Methylorubrum populi: one gene and its partner. The protein of the gene in region 2 interacts with the protein of the main gene of each other region in a pairwise test. Links are inferred from orthologs where the notes say so. Each region holds a gene or a part of one and is shown on either strand. Other genes may lie near its edges.

Region 1 (7,323 bases), 3.4 Mb from region 2 along the record:
GAGGGCATCCGTTCGAGCCGGGCCGAGCGCCAGATCTTCCGCCACAACGATCCGGAGGATCTGGACCGCAAGCTCGCCCTGATCGAGCCCGGCCGGGCCAAGCTCGTGGCCTTCGAGTCGGTCTACTCCATGGACGGCGACATCGCTCCCATCGACGAGATCTGCGATGTCGCCGAGGCGCACGGCGCGCTGACCTATCTCGACGAGGTGCACGCGGTCGGCCTCTACGGGGCGCGGGGCGGCGGCATCTCGGAGCGGATGGGGCTCGCCCACCGGCTCGACGTGATCGAGGGAACGCTCGGCAAGGCGTTCGCCGTGCATGGCGGCTACATCACCGGCTCGGCCCAGCTGTGCGACTTCGTGCGCAGCTTCGCCTCGGGCTTCATCTTCACGACCTCCCTGCCACCGGCGGTCGCGGCGGGCGCCGCCGCCAGCATCCGCCATCTCAAGGCGAGCGGCGTCGAGCGCGCCCGCCATCAGGAGCGGGTGGCGCGGGTGCGGCAGGCGCTGGACGCGGCGGGCATCCCGACGCTCGCCAACCAGAGCCACATCGTTCCGGTGATGGTGTGCGACCCCGTGCTGTGCAAGGCGATCAGCGATTCCCTGCTCGACGAGTTCGGAATCTACGTCCAGCCGATCAACTATCCCACCGTACCCCGGGGGACCGAGCGCCTGCGCATCACGCCCTCGCCGCTCCACTCCAACGCCGACATCGACCACCTCGTGGACGCGCTGAGCACGATCTGGCGGCGGATCGGCCTGAGCAAGGCGGCGGCGGAGTAGGGAACGGCGCTCGGGCTACATCTTCTTCTCGAGCGCGGCCTTCACCTGCATGAGCTGATCCCACACCACGCCGGGGCTGGTGCCCATCGCTTCCAGCACGGCGTTCGCGCCCCAGAACAGACCGAACAGAATCACCGGCACCAGAATCCAGCCGAGGATCTCCTCGCCGCGGTGGCGAGCCTTGCGGCGACGGCGTCGTCTCTCGCGGGACGTCAGCGGCTTCGGCCGGGGCGAAACCGGCTGTGGCGCGACAGGCGTGAGGGGCTCCTCCTGCGCGTCGCTCGTCATGCTACCCCCATTGCTGGCCGATGCCGCGACCTCTCACAGAGCGCGGCGCCGTCCATATCCGGGAGGCGGCACGGGAACGCAACCCGCACCGGCCTCGAAGGCCGCTCACTCTTGCGCGTGAGCGGCCTCGTTCCGTCAGACCTTGAGCGGGACCTTCGGCACGGTGCGGACCGAGCCGCCGCCCGATGAGCCCCCACCGGACGGGCCGCCGTCACGCTTGGTCGCCTTCTTGCGCGGCGCCGAGCGTGGTTTGGAGCGCTTGCGCTTGGTGGCGTTGGTAACGTCCTTCTCCGGCTTCGGCGTGACCGGGCCGGCGGGGAACTCGAAGCCGAGCTCGCCCTTGCCCTTTCCGGTTTCACCCTTGCCGTCCTCACCCTCCGGCTTCTTCAGCACGACCTTGACCGCGCCGCCGTCCTTGAGACGGCCGAACAGCACCTCGTCGGCGAGCGGCGTCTTGATCGTGGACTGGATCAGACGGGCCATGGGCCGGGCGCCCATCGCATCGTCGTAGCCGTTCTCCACGAGCCAGTCGCGGGCCTCGTCCGAGAGCTCGATCGTGACGTTGCGGTCGGCCAGCTGCGCCTCGAGCTGGAGCACGAACTTGTCGACGACCTTGGCCACGACCTCTTTCGGCAGGTGGCCGAACGAGATGATCGCGTCGAGACGGTTGCGGAATTCCGGCGCGAACAGGCGGTTGATCGCCTCCACGTCGTCACCCGTGCGCTTCGACTGCGTGAAGCCGTAGGCCGACTTCGCCAGATCGGAGGCACCCGCGTTCGAGGTCATGATGATGATGACGTTGCGGAAATCGACCTGCTTGCCGTTGTGGTCGGTCAGCTTGCCGTGGTCCATGACCTGCAACAGGATGTTGAACAGGTCCGGATGCGCCTTCTCGATTTCGTCGAGCAGGAGCACGCAGTGCGGGTGCTGGTCGATCCCGTCGGTGAGCAGACCGCCCTGATCGAAGCCGACATAGCCGGGCGGCGCGCCGATGAGCCGCGAGACCGTGTGGCGCTCCATGTATTCCGACATGTCGAACCGCAGCATCTCGACGCCGAGCGAGGCGGCCAGCTGCTTGGCGGCCTCGGTCTTGCCGACGCCGGTCGGGCCGGCGAACAGGTAGGAGCCGATCGGCTTGTCGGGATCGCGCAGGCCGGCGCGGGCCAGCTTGATCGCCGAGGTCAGCGCCTCGATGGCGTTGGTCTGGCCGTAGACGACCCGCTTCAGGTTCTCGGTCAGGTTCTTGAGCACCACCGCGTCGTCCTTCGACACGGTCTTGGGCGGGATGCGCGCCATCGTGGCGATGGTGGTCTCGATTTCCTTGACGCCGATGGTGCGCTTGCGGCGCGCCTCCGGCACCAGCATCTGCGAGGCGCCGGTTTCGTCGATCACGTCGATCGCCTTGTCGGGCAGCTTGCGGTCGTTGATGTAGCGGGCTGACAGCTCCACCGCCGCCTTCACGGCATCGGTGGTGTATTTCAGCTTGTGGAACTCCTCGAAATAGGGCTTGAGGCCCTTGAGGATCTCGATCGTGTCCGGGATCGACGGCTCGTTGACGTCGATCTTCTGGAACCGGCGCACCAGGGCGCGATCCTTCTCGAAGTACTGGCGGTACTCCTTGTAGGTGGTCGAGCCGATGCAGCGCAGGGCGCCCGACGCCAGCGCGGGCTTCAGCAGGTTCGAGGCGTCCATCGCGCCGCCCGACGTGGCGCCCGCACCGATCACGGTGTGGATCTCGTCGATGAACATGATGGCGTTGGGATGCGCCTCGATCTCCTTCATCACCTGCTTGAGGCGCTCCTCGAAGTCGCCGCGGTAGCGGGTGCCGGCGAGCAGCGTGCCCATGTCGAGGGAGAAGACCGTCGCGTCGGCCAGTACCTCCGGCACCTCGTGCTGGATGATTTTCCGCGCGAGGCCCTCGGCGATCGCCGTCTTGCCGACGCCGGGGTCGCCCACCAGCAGCGGGTTGTTCTTCTGGCGGCGGCAGAGCACCTGGATCGTGCGCTCGACCTCGGAATGGCGGCCGATCAGCGGATCGATCTTGCCGTCGCGCGCCTTCTTGTTGAGGTTGACGCAGTAGGCCTCCAGCGCGTCGCCCTTCTTCTTCGGCCGCGCCTCGTTGTCCTCTCCGCCGGGGCGCTCTGAGGCACTCTCCTCCTCGGCACCGCGCACGGGCTTGGCCTCGGAGGCGCCCGGCCGCTTGGCGATGCCGTGGCTGATGTAGTTCACCGCGTCGTAGCGGGTCATGTCCTGCTCTTGCAGGAAGTAGGCGGCGTGGCTCTCGCGCTCGGCGAAGATCGCGACGAGCACGTTGGCGCCGGTGACCTCCTCGCGGCCCGACGACTGCACGTGGATTACCGCGCGCTGGATGACGCGCTGGAAGCCGGCGGTCGGCTTGGCGTCCTGGCGCCCGTCGCCCGTCAGGTTCGAGAGTTCGGTGTCGACATACTCGACGAGATTGCGGCGCAGCACGTCGATCTCGACGTTGCAGGCCCGCATCACGGCGGCGGCATCCTGGTCATCGACGAGCGCGAGCAGGAGATGTTCGAGGGTCGCGTATTCGTGGCGGCGCTCTCCGGCCAGGGCCAGGGCGCGGTGGAGGGCTTGCTCGAGGCTGCGTGAGAAGCTTGGCAATGCTCTGGCCTTCGCTGGATGCCTATTTCTTTTCCATAACGCACTGAAGCGGATGTTGGTGCTTGCGGGCGAAATCCATCACCTGCGTCACTTTCGTTTCCGCGACTTCGTAGGTGAACACGCCGCACTCCCCCACGCCATTGTGGTGGACGTGCATCATGATCTGGTAGGCGTCTTCGTGACTTTTGTTAAAGAAGCGCTCGACGACATGCACGACGAACTCCATCGGCGTGTAATCGTCGTTGAGCAGCAGCACGCGATACAGGCTCGGCCGTTTCGCCCGCGGCTTGGTGCGGGTGATGATCGCGGTGCCCGAACGATCGTCGTCGCCCGGATTGCGCGGGGTCGAAGCCGCACGCACCGGAACCCGCCCCCGATCCGCCTCCTGCACGTCGTTCTGGATCAGCTTGGAAGACATCTGAATCGAAGCGACCCTGGTCTGGCAGCCCTTCGGCACCGGCGCCCCGGCGAGGGGTGCGGTGCTCAAGAGGCAATCTATAGGCCGATCGGCGGCTGCGCCAGTGAGGTGCGTGAAACTGTCCGGTCCCGCTCGTCCTCACTTTGCCGCCGCATGATCGTGACAGACCGTCCCGCAGAGCGGGCCGGCACGGCGTCCGACGCGCTCTGCGGGACGGTGCGGACCGGAGACGGGCCGGTTTCGTCAAGATCGGCTTAACCCCTGTGGCGAAAGGACGATCTCGAACGTCCCTGGGGCCGCATTAACGGGCGCGTAACCGCGTTCGTCCTACCGTCCTCGCCAGAGATTGCGGAGCCGGTGGCGGCGTCCGTGAAGGGTGCCAGCCGGGCTCGAGGGTCCGACTGTCGAGGCGAAGGTTTCGAGATGCGTCGCGTAGAAGGCCGGCCCGCCACGGGGTCCCGCGCTGTCGCCGTGCTGCTCCTGGCGACGAGTTTTCTCGTCGCGGTGGCCGATCCCGCCGAGGCCAAGCGCCGAGGCCACGCACGCAAGGCGGTGAGCGGCTACAACCCGCCCTACGCCGCCATGGTCGTCGACGTGAAGTCGGGCCGGACCCTGCACGCGGTGAACGAGGACGCGCTGCGCCATCCGGCCTCGATCACCAAGGTGATGACGCTCTACATGCTGTTCGAGCAGCTGGAGAAGGGCCGCTACGACCTCGACTCGCCGCTGACCATCTCGGCCAATGCCGCCGCCCAGGCCCCCTCGAAGCTCGGCCTGCGGCCCGGTTCGACCGTCACCGTCGAGGAAGCGATCAAGGCGCTGGTGACGAAATCGGCCAACGACGTGGCCTGTGCCATCGGCGAGAACATCGCCGGCTCCGAGCCGCGGTTCGCCGAGATGATGACTCGCAAGGCCAAGGCGCTCGGCATGAGCCGCACCCACTACGCCAACGCCTCCGGCCTGCCCGATCCGGACCAGATCACCACCGCCCAGGATCTGACCATCCTGGCCCGCGCGATCCAGGACCGGTTCCCGCGCTACTACCGCTACTTCCAGACCCGCTCCTTCGCCTTCCGCGGCCGGACCATCGGCAATCACAACCGCCTGCTCGGCAATGTCGAGGGCGTGGACGGCATCAAGACCGGCTACACCCGCGATTCCGGCTTCAACCTGATGACGGCGGCCAAACTCGGTGACCGGCAGATCGTGGCGATCGTTCTCGGCGGAAAGTCCGGCGCGAGCCGCGACCGGATCATGGCCGACCTCGTGCGCGCCAACCTGCCGCGCGCCTATGCCGGCGCCCGCCAGACGTCACCGGTCGTCGAAGTGGCCGAGCGCGGCCGTCCGGCGGTCATCGCCGAGGCGGAGTCCCGTACCCGCACCGTGCTTGCCTCGGCGGACGACGACGCGGTCGAGACTACGAGTTCCACCAGCAACGCTCCGCTCGACATCCGTCCGGCCACGACCACGCCGGGGTCGCGCCGCGCCGGCCTCCAGGCGCTGCCGAACGCCGCCCAGGCCTATGCCGGGTCGGCGAGCCAGGCACCGTTCCCGAGCACGGGCGGCAAATCGACCGCCCGCCTGCCCGCCGTCGAGGGCGTCGCGTCCCGCGCCGAGGGACCGCCGAAGGATGCCCGCAGCGACGGCGCCAAGGCGGTCACGCCGACGCCGTGGGTGATCCAGCTCGGCGCCATGGATGACGAGGACAAGGCGAAGTCGATCCTCGCCGACGCCCGCAGCCGCACCGGCATGCTGTCCAAGGCCGCGCCCTACACGGTGCGCGTGTCTCACGGCGGTACCACGCTCTTCCGCGCCCGCTTCTCGGGCTTCGCCGAGCAGGGCGCCGCGCAGGATGCCTGCACCGCGCTCAAGAAGAACGGCTTCAACTGCTTCGCCACCCGCAGCTGATCGCCTCGATCCGATCTCGCGGTGCGGCTGCCGGCGCGTTCGGCCGGCGGCGGACCGACGACAAGAGCCGCAGCCAGCGGCCGCGACCTCATTCGACCCATCGACCCTGACAACGCGCGTGGAGTTCTAGCGATGTCGGTTCACCAGCCTGTCACGCGCCGCGTTCACGCGCGCCGCCCGCTCGACGCTGCCGCCCTGGTCGGGATGCAGCCGCTTCATCAGCGTCCGATGAGCCGTGCGGACCTCCTCCAGGGACGCCCCGCGCTCAAGCCCCAGGACCTGATAAGCCTCCTCCTCCGTCATCGTCCCTGGCTTCGCCGCGCCGCCCGGCCGCGGGTATCCATCGCTATCAGCGTCTACACGCCAGCCGGACTGCCGGCGGTCGAGATACGCCTCTAACAGGCGCGTGCCCTCGGGATCGTGGGGGCGCAGAAGGATCGTCAATTCAATCAGCGCCTCCGTCGGCACCGCCGACAGGGGGCGCCCGGCAAAGGGCCCGACGAAGAGGGTCCCGTCGAGCGGGGCGCCGTCGGAGCGCAGCGCAAGCTCGAGGGAGGCGGTGCGCACCAGCTGCGGCTCCGGATGCCCGCGCCACGCGCGGACGCGGCGGATCACGCCCGCCTCGCCCTCCGTGAGCCAGATCCCTCCGGCGCCGAGCAGCAGGGCCGGGATGAAGCTGCCGCGCAGCGACAGCACGAAGGCCGTCGCCAGAAGCGCGTAGCCGGCGAGCAGCCGGGGTGTCAGGCCGAAGGGCAGGCGCCCGTTGCGGCGGCCGAGCCACCAGAATCCGATGAGCGCCAGAAGGCCGAGGGCGAGAAGCATCCCGCGGTCATCGGCCGGTTCGGCGCGCGGGTAAAGCGCTCATCCGGTGCATGGCCCTGGTGAGAAACGTCATAACCGAGTCTGCGCCACATCCGCCGTATTCAGCCGGACGGTCCGCACTCGGCCATCGCGCTCCACCAGCAGGGTGATCGGGCGATCGAGCCCAGCCTCCTCGACCACGGCCGTGAGGTCCGACAGCCGGTGGACCGGGCGGCCGCCCGCGCCGACGATGACGTCGCCGATGTCGCCGGTGCGGGGATCGACGCCGCGCAAACCCGCCTGGGCCGCGGGCGAGCCGGGCAGCACCCGCAGCACGACGACGCCGTCGATGCCGAGCCGGGCAGCGGTCGCTTCCTGGCCGGCGATAATGCCGATGCCGGGATTGCGCACCCGGCCGTTCTTGATGAGGTCGGGCACCACCCGGTTCACCACGTCGACCGGCACCGCGAAGCCGATGCCGGCGCTGGCGC
Region 2 (7,236 bases):
GCGAGGTCTATGGCGCCACCGGCGGCAACGGCACCGCCTGATCGCTCATCCCGGCGGACGCAGCCTCCGTGGGGTGGCCGCCGGGACGCGGGTTATATCACGTCACGGCGTCGTCGCCGGCCGTCACGTGTCGACGGCGCCGAGTTGCTTGAGCATCGTCAGGTTGTCCATCAACGCCCAGTGTTCGACGAGGCGACCGTCCGCGACCTGGAAGAGGTCCATGACCACGATGTCGATGTGTTGCCCGGTGGCCGGCAGCCCCTGGAACTCGCCGGTATGCCGCCCCTGGAAACGTAGCCGTGCGAGTATGCGGTCGCCCTCGGCGATGAGTTCGTCGACTGGCATAGCAATGTCCGACAGGCCGCCATGCAGGACCGCGGCGAGCTTGCGCACGCCCGCCGGTCCGCGCACCTCGAAGTCGAGGCCCGGGTCGTGCCGGACGAAGTCCGGCGCGATGTTGGCGTCCCACCAAGCATCGTCGCAGTCGCGGAACGCATCGAAGTAGGCGCGGACGAGCCGCTTGTTGTCCTCCCTCATCGGCGCACCGCGCCCGGCTCGTGGATCGGGCAGCGGTTGAAGCGCTCGCGGAACTCGGCCGAATGCCGGTAGGGAGCGTTGCGGGCGCGGTTGATGTTGCCGAGCGGCCGATGCGCGGCGAGCCCGGTCCAGACACTGAAGCGCATCTCCTCATCCACCACCTGGACCCGGGCCGGATCCCAACTGTCCTGGGGCTGGACGCGGAGGACGCCGACCCGCTGGAACGGTGCCTCGTCCTCCTTCCACTCCACCGTAGGATCCTCGACCGGCTGGCGTTCGAGGTCGCGGCAGAGCTGCACGCGGAACTCCCATTCACCGGCGATGCCAGCCATCTCGGACCGCACCGTCTCGCGGATCGCGTACGGCCGACCGGAGGCGTCGATCTCGGCGCCGGTCAGGGCGGTCAGGGCGGGGGCGACCGGGACCAGCGAGAACTTGGCGATGTAGTCACCGTACCGAAACGGCGTCAGGCTGTTGTACGTCTCGCCGAGGGGGTCGACGTTGGGCGCGCCGCCCAGCGAGCCGATGGTGGGGCTGTCGACGCCAAATGCGTGCAGCGCCTTGTTCACCCCGCGCAACACGGTCGAGGCGGCGACCTTCAGTCCCTCCACCCGGTCGGTCGTGCCGGCGAGCAGCTTGAGGCTGCCGAGGAACTTCTCGGCGTTCGGCGCCTGGAACACCTTGCCGTTGACCATGATGAAGTTCTGCGTCGTTCCTTCCGCATCCGGGAGACGCTCGCCCTCGACGTCTAGGACCTTCAAGGCGATGCCCCGGGGCAGGGAGACGGAGTCGGGTAGGATGTCGCCCGCGTTGGTCGACATCCGCATGTACACCTTATGCTCCCCCGCCTTCGCGAACAGGCCCTGGGCCAGTTCGGGGGGCAGCCCCGCATCGACCGTCAGCGTCCCTACGAGGATGCCGTGCGACTTCGCGTGGACCGAGCGCACGGCATGGCCCGAATGCTCCGCGACCCTGGTCAGGATCGTGTCGAAGGCCTCGTTCAGTTGTTCGATGGTCTGCCCTTCGTCGGGCCTCACCACCTCGACATCGGGACTGTATCGAACGGGTGGTTGCACGGTCAGTCTCCTGGCAGCGGCCGAGACAGAACGACAGCGGGTGGGTGACGTTCCGGATTGCGCGACATTCAATCGCCCATGAACGAACCCGGGAACGTACGCCCCGGCGGGCGGCTTGTCGGCGGTACGGCCCGCCCAGCCGCCACGGGTTCGTCGTCTTGCGCCCGCCCTTTGCTCCAAAGCAGCAGGTCGATCCCGCGCCCTGACCCCGGCCAACGTCAAGCAATCCCGTTGGCGCACGACACGATCAGGAGATGCCCATGACCTACCTCCGTTACGCGCCCGACATCGAGACGCCTGCCCCGGACGAGCAGAAGTCCATCGACGGCATCATCCAGGGGATGACCCAGCAGTCGCAGGTCGTGGAGAAGCGCGAGCGTCACGCGGTGCGCGCGAGCCACGCGAAAAGCTCTGCCTGCGTCACCGGGGAGTTGGTCGTCCCCGAAGGCCTGCCGCCCGAACTCGCACAGGGTCTGTTCGCCAAGCCCGGGATGCACAAGGTAGCCGTGCGCTTCGCCCAGGGGCCGGGCGAAACCCTGGGCGACCGCGTGTCGACCCACCGCGGCATGTCGATCAAGGTCTTCGGGGTGCCCGGCGAGAAGCTGCCCGGCCACGACGTCGAGACCCAGGACTTCGTGCTCGCCACCGGCACGACCTTCCCGTCCGGGACGGCTGCCGGGTTCCTGCGCGACGGAACCGTGATCGGCAAGGCGACCGGCCTGCCCGAAGGCGTGAAGAGTGCGGTCGCCGCAACCGCACGCAACCTCAACCGGGTGTTGCATGCCTTCGGCACGGAGAGCGCCATGGCCGACTTCCTCGGCCACCCCTACAGCCATCCGCTCGCCGACAGCTACTTCAGCCAAGCTCCGATGCGGTTCGGGGACTACGTCGCCAAGCTCGGCGCGGTCCCGGCTTCGAAGGCGCAGCTGGACCTGGCCGAATGGCGGCTCGACTCACACGATGACGAGGACGGTTTCCGCCACGCGGCCGCGGCGTTCTTCCGCGACAACGAGGTGGTGTACGAGCTTAAGGCGCAGCTCTGGGCGGATGCTGAGCGCCAGCCCATCGAGGACGCCTCGGTCGACTGGCCGGTCGCGGTCAGCCCGTACCGGACGGTGGCGACGCTTCGGCTGCCGCGCCAAGATGCCTACTCACCCGAGCGGGTGCACTACTTCGACGAGGTGATGACCTTCCGGCCGGCGCACAGCCTCGCGGAGCACCGGCCGCTTGGCTCGGTGATGCGCGCACGGCTGCAGGTCTATCGGGCGCTGAGCGATTTCCGGCATCGCGAGAATGGCGTGACCGCAGAGAACACAGCCTCGCCCGAAAGCATCCCGGCCTGACACCACGTTTCTTGCGACCGCCCCTCAGTACGGTCAGGTACGAAGGGGCGGCCACGGCTCAATTGCGAGCGTCGCCGTCGCGCATCTGACCCGTCGGCTCTTGCACGTGGGCTTCGAGGAACCAGAGGTGCTTGTCGACGGCGCGGGACACCTCCGTGAACAGGTCCGCCGTGTCGGCGTCACCCGCCTCGTCCGTCTCGTCGATGTTCTCACGCACGGCGTTGGCGTAGGCGGCGTAGCTGTCGATCAGCGCGGCGACGTGGTCGGCGATGGCGTAGATGCCGGTCGGGTAGGCGGGCAACTTGGTCTTGTCGGCCACGATTTGCGCCGTTCCCAGGGCCGTGCCACCGAGCTGCACCGCCCGCTCGGCCACCTTGTCGTTGAAGCCGCTGATCTCGGCACGGAAGCCGTCCAGCATCAGGTGGATCCCGATGAACTGCGGCCCTTTGAGATTCCAGTGCGCCTGCTTGATCGCCAGCGCGAGGTCGATGCCGTCCGCCAGCCGGGCGTTCAAAGCCTCGATGGACACCTTCTTGGCGTTGGAATCGGTATTGTTGCGGGTCCGATGAGTACGCGGGGTGCTGCTCGTCGCCATGCTTCTGCTCCGTGATGCCGAGGCGGCAATTGTGTAGAGCGGAGGAGGTTCCCTGGTCGGGTCCGACCTTTGGGCACCCCAGCCCCTGGCCGCCAAGGGTCGCACCGGCCCGTCATGGGGTCGTCGCGACGAGTTCAGGTATCTGTCACGAAGAGGTGGAACGGGAACTTCAAGCCTGCATCACCTCGGCGAGAAGGCCGGAGCACGGAACTCCCACGGAACCTCTCCCGCAAGGCGGACTTCCCATTCACCGCTCATGGTGTGACACGGGGCGGCCCTCTCGAACGGTGACGGAACGAGACAGATGGATCTTGGCATCAGCGGACGGATCGCGGTCGTGACGGGAGCCAAGTCTGGCATGGGCCGCTCGACCGCCGAACATCTCTTGCGCGAAGGCGTCCACGTCGTCCTGACCGACAAGGAAGGCCCTGAGTTGCAGGCCACCGCCGAGGAACTGGCGGCGCTGGGCCCGGTCCGTGCCATCGAAGCGGACCTGAGCACGGCCAAGGGGATCGAGGTGCTCGCCGCCTTCGCCAACATGGCCTTCGACGACAAGCCGACCATCCTCGTCTGCGCCGCTGGGATCACCGGGGCGTCGGGGGACTTCCTGGACCTCACCGACGACGACTGGCTTGAGGCGTTGCAGACCGACCTCATGGCCGGGGTGCGCGCGACCAGGGCCTTCATTCCGCACATGCGCAAGGCGGGCTGGGGCCGCGTTGTGCTGTTCTCGTCCGAGGACGCCGTGCAGCCCTACGTCGAGGAACTGCCCTACGCGGCGGCCAAGGCGGGCGTCCTGAACCTCGCGAAAGGATTGTCCAAGGCCTACGGGCCGGACGGCGTGCTTGTGAACGCGGTCGGGCCGGCCTTCATCGCAACGCCGATGACTGACGCGCAGATGGAGAAGAAGGCCAAGGAGAAAGGCATCTCGTTCGACGAAGCGGTCCAGGTCACTCTGGACGAGGAGCGCCCCGGCATCGTCGCCAAGCGGCGCGGCCGCGCGGAGGAAGTCGCCGCCGCGGTCACGTTCCTCTGCTCGGAACATGCCAGCTTTATCACGGGCGAGTTCCTCAGGGTCGACGGCGGTTCGGTCATGACCATGGGAGCTTAGCCCTCCTGATAGCCGGCGGCCTCACTTCGCCGTGCGGTCTTCGACGGGTTGCTATCGAAGGTCCACGTCGTAAGCGCGCCGCCGTCGGCCCCGCGGCCACGGTCCCAGGAACCGTCGTCGGTAGCGGGGGCTTTTTACCGACCCCGGGGCATGCCCGGGCAAAAGGGTAGGTCATGTCCACAGATACCGAAATGCACCGCCAGTTGCTCGGCGCGTTGAAGGATGCCCAGGGCAAGGGCGACGGTAGCTTCGAGAAGGCCGTCACCGCCGCCTTCGAGCACGTCTTCGAACATCTTGGCCGATTGAACGACCACGTTTCGCCGAGCAGTCCCGACGGAGGCGACCGCCACTTGCAGCCGGGCGAGTCCCCGACGCTCCGGTAGTCCGGGGCGCGGACGGACGTCATGGTCCTCAGCTGTCGCGTCCATCCTTGCCTCTGTCTCGCCTGGCTGAGCCTGCATACACCGCTTTTCAACGAGCTTGGGATCGGGTGTCAGAAGCCGCGCATCCCCGCGCCTACAGTCGGTCACGACCACGTCAAGCTCTCCTAACCCAGGAACAGCGTAGTTTCCTACCAGGCTCTTCGCGTGTAAGTTGAGCCCGCCGTGGCGTGGCTCTCGTAGCTGCCGGCGACCATGTGCCGTTCGCGCTCCCATGTTCATCCCCTAGGCCAGCTTTCGTGAACCCAGAACCGCTCCATGCGATGGCCGGGCTCGTGCGCACGCTCACGCGCTTTACCGCCCTCACCGAGGCCGAGCAGCGGGCCATCCAGGATCTGTCGGTGCGACCGCGTGTCGTCGCGGCCGGAGCCGATCTCGTACGGGCAGGCGATGCGCCTGCGCAGTGCTGCCTCGTCGTCGACGGCTGGCTCTGCCGCTACCGGCTGCTCAGTGGGGGCCGGCGGCAGATCCTCGGCCTCTACCTCCCGGGGGATGTCCCCGATCTGCAGAACCTACACCTGCCCGTCCGCGAGGACGGTCTTGCGGCTCTGACCAAGGCCACGGTTATCCTGATCCCGCACGACAAGCTGCGCGCGCTCACCGCCGCCTTCCCCAACCTCGCTACCGCACTCTGGTGCTCCACGCTGGTCGATGCCGGGATCCAGCGGGCCTGGCTGGTCGGCCTGGGCCGGCGCTCCGCCCACGAGCGGGTCGGCCACCTTATCTGCGAACTATACCTGAGGCTCGCGGCAATCGGCTTGGCGGCCGACCACCGCTGCCAATTTCCCCTGACGCAGACTTGCCTGGCCGACACGCTCGGCGTCACCAGCGTGCATATCAACCGCACCTTCAAGGCAATGCGTAAGCAGGAGCTTCTTACCCTGCGCCGCAACGTCCTCACCATCCATGCCTGGGATGCGCTCGTCTATGCCAGCGGCTTCGACCCAGGCTACCTCCACCTAGCACGGTAGCTGGCGACGGCGCGCTTCCCCGATTGGGTGCCTTGCCTCCTGTATCTGGGCCAGTATGGCGCGCTAACGGGCAAGCGACAGCCTTGCGCGAGGCGCCACTTCCCACCCTTCGCAGACCCTCGGGAGGTCCGCTCCGAGGCAGCTTGGCGGAGGATGACTTATGTCCAGGTTGGGCGGATTTATGCCTGCTCGCTCCCCTCGATTCGACGCTCTGAAGCGGACAGGAGCTTCTGGCTCATGCGGCAAAACTACGGATTGCCGAGATTACCTTGCTCTCGCGGAAGGGCTTGTTGCAAAATACGCCTCGCGCCGGAATAGCGTCGAGGTCCGGCGCCAGAGCCCCCGTCAGGACCAGCTCGATGGGAGGCCAGCGGTCCCGGATCATCGCCACCAGCTTCAGCCCGGTGGTTGAGCCGCGTACGTCGAGGTCGGCGAACACCACTCGGATGTCCGTGCGCTCCTCCAGAGTGCGCACCGCCGCCTGAGCAGTGCGCACCACGACTGCGACGCATCCCGCCTCCTCGACGAAGTCCCTCATGATGCCGGCCAGGATCGGCTCATCTTGGAGCACGAGCACGACCGGCCGCGCTTCGTCGCCGTCCGTCCCGGTCATCGTCATGAGCGTTGCACCTCGATCAGCGGTGCACGCATCACCGCGATCACCCCGTCCGTGTCGTATGTAACGTCGACCTCGCCCGTTCCGACGAGACCCGTGCGGATTAGGCGCGAACCGAAGCCTCGCCGGGTCGGCGCTACCACGGGAGGACCTCCGTGCTCGCGCCACCGCAGCACCAGCCCGGGCTCCCCAGTCGCGGTATCGATCCACCATTGCACCTCGACCTCGCCCTCTTCGCCGGACAGGCTGCCGTACTTGGCCGCGTTGGTCGCTAGTTCATGGAGGAGCAACGACGCTGACAGCGCAGCACTTGGTCCGAGCGCCACGTTGGGGCCGTCCAGCGTGAAGCGCCGCGCCTCGGCCGCGTTGCCCAGAACCTCTCGGCATACGGTCCGCAGGTCGGCAGACGTCCAGTCCTTGCGCAGCAAAAGGTCGTGGGCCGAGGCCAACGCCTGGATGCGCTTATGGAACGCCTCGACCGGCTCGCGCTCCGGAACAGACCGCAGCGTCTGGTGCGCGATGCTCACGACCATCGCCATCGTGTTCT

Evidence for each region. The genes of interacting proteins can lie anywhere in the genome.
Region 1: the proteins of dps (region 2) and clpS interact in binary tests that used the Escherichia coli proteins (3 or more experiments, as listed by UniProt). The link is inferred for Methylorubrum populi from one-to-one orthologs.

What each region holds. Positions count from the first base shown.
Region 1 is NZ_AP014809.1:5,613,446-5,620,768, reverse strand. The notes cover bases 2,426-5,345. They hold clpS (ATP-dependent Clp protease adapter ClpS), read right to left. Parts: upstream 4,124-5,345; coding sequence 3,728-4,123; downstream 2,426-3,727. Other genes in these bases: MPPM_RS26145 (serine hydrolase), read left to right, coding at 4,547-5,345; clpA (ATP-dependent Clp protease ATP-binding subunit ClpA), read right to left, coding at 2,426-3,705. Outside these bases: hemA (5-aminolevulinate synthase), read left to right, coding at 1-783; MPPM_RS26160 (hypothetical protein), read right to left, coding at 799-1,071; more of clpA, read right to left, coding at 1,207-2,425; more of MPPM_RS26145, read left to right, coding at 5,346-6,031; MPPM_RS26140 (J domain-containing protein), read right to left, coding at 6,158-6,853; MPPM_RS26135 (S1C family serine protease), read right to left, coding at 6,923-7,323. UniProt on the Escherichia coli protein: Involved in the modulation of the specificity of the ClpAP-mediated ATP-dependent protein degradation.
Region 2 is NZ_AP014809.1:2,170,962-2,178,197, forward strand. What follows is about bases 1,784-4,616. They hold dps (DNA starvation/stationary phase protection protein Dps), read right to left. Parts: upstream 3,552-4,616; coding sequence 3,015-3,551; downstream 1,784-3,014. Other genes in these bases: MPPM_RS09910 (catalase family protein), read left to right, coding at 1,874-2,956; MPPM_RS09920 (SDR family NAD(P)-dependent oxidoreductase), read left to right, coding at 3,856-4,616. Outside these bases: MPPM_RS09895 (SDR family oxidoreductase), read left to right, coding at 1-41; MPPM_RS09900 (ester cyclase), read right to left, coding at 124-537; MPPM_RS09905 (catalase family protein), read right to left, coding at 534-1,613; more of MPPM_RS09920, read left to right, coding at 4,617-4,662; MPPM_RS09925 (hypothetical protein), read left to right, coding at 4,836-5,045; MPPM_RS09930 (Crp/Fnr family transcriptional regulator), read left to right, coding at 5,366-6,073; MPPM_RS09935 (response regulator), read right to left, coding at 6,309-6,692; MPPM_RS09940 (PAS domain S-box protein), read right to left, coding at 6,689-7,236.